2 regions of the Paenibacillus sp. PK3_47 genome follow, and region 2 is predicted to be linked to the other one. Evidence: predicted binding sites of a transcription regulator. Region 2 holds the regulator's gene; the other holds the start of a gene.
The links. Region 2 encodes Rex, which represses fermentation and respiration genes when NADH is low (regulators of the CRP and FNR family bind a similar motif). Its sites were predicted from a motif close to TTGTGAAATATTTCACAA; they were not measured.

Region 1 (4,794 bases), 240 kb from region 2:
TACCTTCACTACTTTTACATCATATTTCAGGGATACATCGGCAATTTTCTTCAAATCTTCCGGTGTTGTTACCCCGCCATACATCCGTGGTACTACGGTAAAGGTGCCATCCTTCTGAATATTGGCGCTCATCCGCTCGTTAACGAAGCGCGATTCCTTCTCATCTTCATGTGTGTCAGGATAAATCATGCCCAGGTAGTAGTTCACGGCAGGGCGGCACTTGGAGCAGCCTTCCGCCTGTTTCCAGCCCAGTACATTCATGACTTCCTTGGTGGTTCTCAGACCTTTGGCTGTAATCTCTGCTACAATCTCGTCACGGCTCAGTGTAGTGCAGCTGCAAATGCCCTGCTTCGCGCTTTGCTCAAAGCTGTCGCCAAGTACAAACTGCAGAATCTGTTCAACCACCGGCTTACAGCCGCCGCAGGAGCGGGTAGCTCCGGTGCATGCCTTGATTTCATCCACTGTTGTAAATCCGTTCTCTGTTACTGCATCGACAATCGCTTTTTTGGTTACCCCGTTACAGCCGCAGACGATTTCTTCATCAGCCATCGTTTCGACAGACATGCTTTTCTTGGCTGCCCCGCCGCCGCAGCATCCGGTGCCCATGACTTCGCCGTAAATTTCGTCGGTCATTTGCGCACCCTGCTTGACGAGCTTTTGCAGATTGGCTGATTCTGTTACATCACCGAAGAGAACGGCGCCGACAATAACATTATCTTTGAGCAAAATCTTTTTGTAGGTTCTCTTCCATTCATCTTTGGCCGAAATGACGGTGTGCTCTTCTGTTTCAGTAAACTCCCCTGCCGAGAACACATCCACACCGGATATTTTCAGCTTGGTGGCTACAACTGAGCCTTCATATGGCTGGGTAGCAGCGCCGCACAGATATTTGGCCAGCACCATTCCTTGTTCAAACAGCGGTGCTACAAGGCCGTAACAGGTTCCGCGGTGTTCTGTACATTCACCTACGGAGTATACTCCAGGCATCGAAGTTTCCAGGTAATCATTAACGACGATCCCGCGGTTAACGGTTATGCCGCTGTCTTTAGCCAGCTGCGTATTGGGTTTGATGCCTACTGCCATGACTACAAAATCCGCCTGCAGCTCTGTACCGTCGCTGAACCGAAGGCCGTTAACCCGCTCATCTCCGGTCAATTCCACAGTCTGTTTGCCCATTGCAAATTTGACACCTTGACGCTTCAGCTCTGCCTGCAGCATGGACGAGGCATTGTGGTCGAGCTGGCGTTCCATCAGATCTTCGAGCAAATGCACTACAGTTACATCCATCCCTAAGTTCACAAGCCCTTTGGCTGCTTCAAGCCCCAGCAGACCGCCGCCGATAACTGCGGCTGTACGGTACTGCTTCGCCGCTGCAAGCATCGCATCGCAATCAGCGATATCGCGGAAACCGACGACACCTTCTTTGGTGCTGCCCGGTACAGGCAGGATGAACGAATTCGAGCCTGTTGCAATAATTACTTTATCGTATGGGACTGTCATTCCGTTATCAGCAATAACCTGACGGTTCTCTTCATCAATGCGGACTACTGTAGTCCCTGTATGCAAAGTAATATGATTGTCTTCATACCACTGGCGGTCGTTAAGAATGATATCTTCAATTGTTTTGCTGCCTTCCAGAACATAGGACAGCATGATCCGGTTGTAGTTCGGATGCGGCTCACTTCCAAAAATCGTAATATCATAAGCCCCGCCCAGCTTAAGGATCTGTTCAATTGTGCCTACGCCTGCCATACCGTTACCGATCAATACTAACTTTTCTCTCTCCACTGTCACTGTAAGGCCCTCCTCGAAACTTCTAATTTCCTATGTGAACATCTCTTATAGTGAAATTATACGTTTTAAATTTGAAGAGCATTTGTGATTGAAATCACATTATATGTGAATGTTTTCACACAATTTAGTTCAAAAATGCCAAGCCACGCGTTAAAACAGTATACGGCAGCTTGGCTGTAAATGATATGGTAATTAACGTAAAACGAGCGAAAGTTCAAGTGTATCCTGAGGTCGCAGCTTCATATCGATTCCTGTGCTCAGTAGCCCTTTATCGTTCACCTTAAGCTTCCACTCTTCGCTTGTCAGCGGGCTGTAATCATTCACGGTGAGAATTCTTTTGTTATTTTCGGACAGCCCTACTATTCCGCTGCTCTTCAGCAGGCTCCTTACAGTCAGCTCATCTGCAAAAGAATACACGTAAGCGTGCGTAAGCTCCGGCTGACCGCTTCCCCCGCTTACTTTCAGAATTACAGGCTGAAGCGGATCCTTGCCCTCTGTACGCTTAGCCGAAATTACTATTGTCTGGTCCCGCATAATTACGCTGTTCCAGTTCGTGACGGTTTTGCCCCCGGCCTGAATCTCCCAGACCATCTCCGGACTTAAAGATACTCCGTTTACGGTCACCATGCGCTCCCCGTCCTCACTAAACTCCGCAACACCGCTGCTCTCCAGCAGTTCACCCAAAGTAATTCCCTGAATGTATGCTTCACTGAGCTGCCTGCCTGCGCTTCCGGTCAAGTCATTATCACCGATTACCAGTGAAAAAGCAGGACCGGCCGCCGCCGCCGCATGCTCATCTGCAGTTTCTGAATTAAAGGCTGAGCAGCCCCCTGCGGTTGCAATAATGATGAAGCCTAACCATATACGTAATAAAAAAGTTCTGGACAATCCCGGCACCGCCTTATTCCGCCCGAGCACAGCTTCCAGCAATTTCTCAGGCCTGTAGTAATTATGTATTCGTCCTTTAAGAATAACGCAAACAGGCCTGGTTCTCAATTCTAATAACACGGGTTTTATACACAATAAAAAAGTCCCCGCAGGGACTCAGAAAAAATAAGGATGCTGTTCTTACTGATAGCGCAGGAACAAAATGTTATTTTCGAGATGCACATGTTCAAAGGTCATCCCTTCCAGCTCTTCGAGCCGGGCATAGGTCAGACGGTAGGTTGTGCAGGCATGCTCTGGAGGTGTGAAATCATTCGTCACTCTGCGGAGCTCGCGCAAAATTTCCCCGGCGCCGTCGTGCTCCTCTTCCAGCGTACCCAGCATTCCTTTCAGCTCTGCCAGGCGTTCAGGCGACGGGTTTGCGTCATAGGCCAGCATAGCAGGGAACTCGGATTCCTCTTCCTTGGCCGTATGCTGCAGCAGCTCCTCACGCAGGGTGTGGAACAACCGGTACATTTCTGCAAGATGCGGTGAATCTTCACCGTGAACACGGAACACTTTCGTCACATTCTGGGCAATAAGAGGAAGCTCTTCACGCAAATACCGGTGATGCTTGTTGACGATGTAATCAATCAGCTCCGCAGAAGATGCATCGTTCCAGGCAATATCCGATTCCAGCACAGGATGCTCTTCCAGCAGCTTGTTCAGATCGCGGATAACATTCTCAGTGTTAAGCCCCTTCTCTTCGGCTGCCTCCGACAAAGGCTTTACACCTCCGCAGCAAAAATCGATCCGCTGGCCTTTGAAATAATCCGCCGCTTTTGGAAATTGAAGGACAATGTCTCTGACCAGGGCATCAGCAGTGAAGCTGATTGCTGTTTCCGTAGTCACCGGAGTTTCTGTAAATGTATCGTTTATTTGATTGGCCGTCATGATGGCCCCTCCCTCACGTTATGGTTTAGGTTTCTGTTACACTTACACCTTAACGCTGAGAGGTCCCGCGGCTTGTGATTTTGCGCACTGAATATATAAAATTTTATTGAACGAAAAAATAAAACTTACCGGACTGTAGCCTGCATATAAGTACGCTTGCCAGCCGCATCCTTCAAATAGGGTCCGAGACCGGCAAAACGGGAATGGTCCACATATACGCCAGTCATCCATCGCCCCTCAGTCAGGCCTCCATTCCACTGCAGCACCAGATCGGGAGCAGAGATCCATTCCTGGAATACCCGGATATTTTGTTCCTGATATTCCTTGCAGGGCTTGCATGTATCAATCAGCCTTTGCTTGTTCATATACGTAGGCACGAAATAGGCGGAGATGGTATCCAGATCGTCCCCGTCCAAAAAGGCTTCATCTCCTAAAAAGTGCTGGAACAGCACGGTGTTCTCATACATGGACCAGATTACAGCCTGCAGAACCATACTCTGCCTGATGCCGTTGTGAAAAGTAAACAGCCGCTGCTCACCGGAGACATGACGGTCCGGTCCTGCCGCCGGCTCCAGACAATGCCGCTCACAACCGATGCATTTCCAGCCCGAAGGGCTTTGAATCCACTTTTGAAACACACTGCCGCTATCGTTATCCCCTTTATATAAGGAGGAAATAATTTCATAAGGCACTCCAATCCAGGCATCCCATAAGGATTTGGGAAGATGGCCATGCAGCATGTACAAGGTCTTGTCATATATCAGCTGGACCTTAATCGAAGCGGTCTCCAGTTCGGCGACATCGTCTTTTCCATAGGTTATTTCCCGGGAAAATAAGGTGGTTTTCATCTTCCTCGCCTCCTAAAAGTTTTGTTAGGATTACAGCACTTGAGTGCACTGCGGCAAAACTTACTTCGAAAGCATAGACCTAGTTTTGTTAGGATTACAGCACCTGAGTCCACTGTGGCAAAACTTACTTCGAAAGCATGCATAAGCCCCATTCAAAGGATCGCCTGATTGATTGCGCTTACATAATCAAATTATTTCATATTTTCAGTATTGTCTTCGCCCGGTATTACAAGCCATAGCTGCGGTAAAATGAACATAATTCAGCCAAAAGCTCACAGTTTTGTTCTATTATATTATATCCGGCTTGGAAATGTGCAATTTTTTTACATAAAAT
Region 2 (4,794 bases):
TCTACCCTGATCTTCTGACAGTCAAGGAGACCTGGGACACGCTGAGCGACAAGCTGTTCGCCATGCTCCCTGAACGCAGCGACGCAGCCGCAGGTGAAGCCGGACAGCTTGTTACCCGCCTCCATCCCGGCAGAAAGCCCAAGGAGTGGGAGGAGCTCGCTCCGCTTGAAAATACACTGCATCTGAGTCTCAGTGATATCATCCGCAAGGGTGACAAGATGCTCAGTGAGATGCGGGAGAGCGAGAGCCAGTCGTCCTCAGACAGCCTGGTCACAGATATCAGCGGCTTGTTCAAGGACCTGGCGTCTATCCGTGAACAGATCCGTTTCTTTATGGGCCTTAACGATGAGAATAATGTCTACTGGATGGAAGGCAGCGGGAACTACCGCGGCAAGTCGCTGCAGCTGTATGCTGTACCTGTAGATGTCAGCGGCCAGCTGAAGGAGCTTTTCTTCGATAAGAAAAAGAGCATTGTGCTGACTTCGGCCACGCTCTCTGTCGACAAGTCCTTCCAATTCATGATTGACAACCTCGGTCTTAATGAAGCGGCTGAACAGGACCGTCTGATGACGGCACTGCTGCCTTCCCCGTTTAATTACCGGGAGCAGGCGCTGCTTGTTATTCCGCGTGATTTTCCGAGCGTCAAGGGCAGCATAGGCGATGCCAGGTTTGTCGACAAGCTTGTCCATTCCCTGGCCGAAGCGGCAGTGGCTACCAAGGGGCGCATGCTCGTGCTGTTCACCTCCTACCGCATGCTGCGGCAGGTGTATGAACCGCTCAAGGAGGTGCTTGCTTCAGAAGAAATTGCCGTGCTGGGCCAGGGCGTCGAGGGCGGCAGCCGCAACAAGCTGATCCGGCGTTTCCAGGACAGTCCGGCCGCAGTGCTGCTTGGAACAAGCAGCTTCTGGGAAGGCGTAGATATTCCCGGTGAGGCGCTGACCTGCCTGGCGATTGTCAGACTGCCGTTCCAGCCGCCTAACCATCCGCTGGCCGAAGCCAAAGCGGAGCTGCTGCAGGCCCAGAAGAAAAATCCGTTCATGAAAATGTCTGTGCCGCAGGCGGTGATCCGGTTCAAGCAGGGCTTCGGACGTCTGGTGCGTACCGCCCAGGACCGCGGAATTGTCATCGTCTATGATACGAGAGTGATTGAGTCCAATTACGGCAAGTACTTCCTGTATTCGCTGCCGGGACCAAAGATGGAGCATATGCTGACCGATCAGATGGTTCCGCGGATTGCGGAATGGCTGGATGACGGCGGCGCTTCCTGAACGACTGCTAATGCTGGCGGCTTGCCGCCTGCTGATTAACCCGTCATGCCATTGTTTATATTTATATCATTGTCTTTAGTCCGTTAGTGCGGTGCTTTGTGAGATGTGTTCCTGGTAACATAAGGTTCACCGCATTAACGGTTATGATCTATATATTGACTGTTCATCTTACATTAGGAGGAGAATACATGAAATCGGAAAAAATATCTGAGGCGGTTGTCCGCAGACTTCCTGTATACCTGCGATTCCTGAATGATCTCCAAAAGCGTGAAATCGCTACCGTGTCTTCCCAGGAGCTGGGGCAGAAGCTCGACCTGAATCCGGCACAGATCCGCAAGGACCTGGCCTATTTTGGTGATTTTGGCCGCAAGGGCATCGGCTATGATGTTTCTTACCTGATCGAAAAAATCCGCCACATCCTCAAGCTGGACCAGCAGATCAACGTGGCTCTGGTAGGTGCCGGTAATCTCGGTCACGCCCTGTCCAATTACAATGCTTATCTGAAGGATACGATGAAGATCACAGCCGTATTTGATTCTTACGCACCCAAGATCGGGCAGAAGATCAACTCTCTGACGGTCCAGCCTATGGAAGAGCTGGGCAAAACGATCCGTGAGCAGGGAATCCGCATCGGTATTATTACGGTACCGGACAGTGAAGCCCAGGCTGTAGCAGATATTCTGGTGGAGTCAGGGATTGAAGCCATTTTGAATTTTGCCCCGGTTATCCTGAAGACCCCGTCCAATATCCGGATACATGCGGCCGATTTTACGACCGATCTGCAGAGTCTGGCCTATTATTTGCACGATGGAAAGGAAGAAACAGCAAATGAGCAGCAATAAGACAGTCATTAACGGACGTTTTCTGGTTCCGGGAAGCCATCAGCCGGTTCTGAACGGATACATGACTATAGAAAACGATTTGATAACGTACATAGGAGAAGAGAAGCCCGTTATTGAAGACGGTGTGAGCACGATAGACGGCAGCAGGCTCCTGTTCATGCCTGGTCTGGTCAATACGCACGGTCATGCGGCAATGTCCCTGCTGCGCGGCTACGGGGATGATATGGTGCTGCAGGCCTGGCTGCAGGAAAAAATGTGGCCGATGGAAGAAAAGTTCACCGGTGAAGATGTATACTGGGGTACAGCTCTGTCTGTCCTGGAAATGCTCAAGGGCGGTACAACCACCTTCCTGGACATGTATGACCATATGGACCGGGTAGCCCGGGTAGTTGAGCAATCCGGCATCCGTTCAGTGCTGATGCGCGGTGTCATCGGATTGTGCCCGGAGGATGTGCAGAACCATAAGCTCGCGGAAGCCATCCGGTTTGCACAAGACTGGCACGGCAAGGCGGACGGCAGAATTACCACGATGATGTCGCCGCATGCCCCTTATACCTGTCCTCCCGACTTTTTCGTGAAATTTGTACAGGCAGCCCATGATCTGGATCTGCCGATGCATACACATATGTCCGAGACCCGTCATGAAGTAGAGCAGAATGCGGCTGATTACGGCCTGCGCCCTGTGGCTCACCTGGAGAAGCTGGGAATGTTCACGCGTCCTTCAATCATCGCTCACGGCGTTCATCTGAACGATGAGGAAATTGACATTCTCGCCCGCTACAAGGTCGGGGTTTCGCATAATCCGGGAAGTAACCTGAAGCTCGCCAGCGGTGTGGCACGTGTGCCGGAGCTGTTGAGAGCCGGTGTTCCCGTATCTCTTGGAACAGACGGTGCGGCCAGCAACAATAACCTGGACATGTTTGAAGAAATGCGTCTCGCTGCTCTCATTCATAAAGGGGTAAGCGGAGACCCGACAGCGGTTCCGGCACCTGAGGCGCTGCTGATGGCTACCGAATACGGTGCCCGGTCGGTGTTCCTCGACAATGTGGGCCGGCTTGCACCGGGAATGAAGGCGGATTTTATCGCTATCGATATCGATCAGCCGCATCTGCTGCCGCATACGGATCTTCTGTCCCATGTGGTCTATTCGGCCAGTGCCAAGGATGTGGAGCATGTCTGGGTGAACGGTCTGCAGGTTGTGAAGCACGGTCAATGCCTGACCCTGGATGAGGAAGAAATCCGCCGCAAAGCCCAGGAGACCTTTGAAGGGCTGCTGAAACGGTAATATAAGGAAAGGGAGCTGCACTTGAAGAAGAGGAGAAAATGGCTTCTGCTTGGCATAGCCCTGTTTCTGCTCCTGCTGTTCGGATTAAGCCAGTTCTATGCCTATATCATGAAGGACCAGTGGAATGAACGCAGTAAAGCTGAGGAAGTCGCCATGAACCAGGCAGGCTTGACTGATATTACTGAAGCGAAGAAGTCCGTCTGGGACGAAAACGCGATTTACTGGGTGGTTACAGGCCAGAACGGTGCGGGGACGGAAATGATGGTCTGGGTGCGTTTTACTACGGAAGGCGAGCCTGCAGGAGGCGTAAATGATATTTATGCGGCGGAAGTTGCGGGCGGAACGTCGGAAGAACAGATCCGTACGGCCCTAGCGGCCGAGCTGCCGGGAGTTGAGATCAAACGGCTGTTGCCGGGAGTCTATAACGGGGAATATGCGTGGCAGGTGTTTTACAGGGATAAAGAGCGGTATTACTACAAATTCTACCGCTTTGCTGACGGGGCAGCCATCGGGGAAGGGTACAGCTTACCGAACAGCTAAAAGTTAGGGCGTTACTAGAATGTACAGCAGGGGGCGGGAAGACGGCCGCCTGCTGTTTTTATGCTGATTTAAGGGCATTAATGCCATAACGGGGGGGGGATTGAACTGCATTATTTTACAGTCTATCTGATGTGCTTGGCTGCCGGGCTCCTGATGATTTGGTCGGGAAAAAGAAACGGGCGCAAAGGAGTCAAGTTTCAGGGATTCGCCCTGGTGTCTTTCTTGTTAGCACTGCCTGTCTTAGCCTTTAGTGCCGGTCTGCTCACCGCTTTGAGTGATTGATGTACATAAAGTATAGCATTAGATATATACCGAAAAGACATGGTGAGAGCTTAATCATCCATGTCTTTTTGCCGATATAGAGGAGAAGACGGTTTGTCAACCCAAAAATTAGTATCAAAAATTTTAAATATTTTCACAATTATATTATAAATCGTATATACACCTGTGATATACTACTATTTGTATTAAGACATGCTTAAGAGCATGTCAGTCTCGGAAGAGCGCTAGACACGCTGTTTGGTTTAACATAAATATAGTAATAATGCTGTTCATCATTGAGAGGAGGACGTTCATTGAAACTTCGTCTTGTACCTGTACTGCTGACGTCTTTGTTGTCTGCTGCACTGTTGTTCGGGGGCTGGTATGCTTACCGCCAGTTTGCTGTACAGGAGCCGCTGCAGAAAATTGTATCATCCTATGAAGGAGTTAATGATTCACATATAACTATTAACCGCAACCAGGTCACTTTGAAACTTGATCTTGCACCAGGCACCAAATTGAAAGAGCTCGTGCAGTACGTGAACCTGGAAGGAAAGTCGGCTATTGGCGGCCGTTCACTTAAGCTGGATGTGACTCA

Region 1: a site for Rex is predicted at 1,898-1,915, ahead of nirB (nitrite reductase large subunit NirB). Genes of this name have one in related genera too.

What each region holds. Positions count from the first base shown of each region.
Region 1 is NZ_CP026029.1:602,057-606,850, forward strand. Features, by position in the region: gene nirB (nitrite reductase large subunit NirB) at 1-1,752, opposite strand, end outside; gene C2I18_RS02885 (hypothetical protein) at 1,987-2,682, opposite strand; gene ric (iron-sulfur cluster repair di-iron protein) at 2,863-3,612, opposite strand; gene C2I18_RS02895 (hypothetical protein) at 3,738-4,460, opposite strand.
Region 2 is NZ_CP026029.1:362,324-367,117, reverse strand. Features, by position in the region: gene dinG (ATP-dependent DNA helicase DinG) at 1-1,268, shown strand, start outside; gene C2I18_RS01695 (redox-sensing transcriptional repressor Rex) at 1,457-2,110, shown strand; gene C2I18_RS01690 (amidohydrolase) at 2,097-3,395, shown strand; gene C2I18_RS01685 (cell wall elongation regulator TseB-like domain-containing protein) at 3,417-3,935, shown strand; gene C2I18_RS01680 (hypothetical protein) at 4,511-4,794, shown strand, end outside.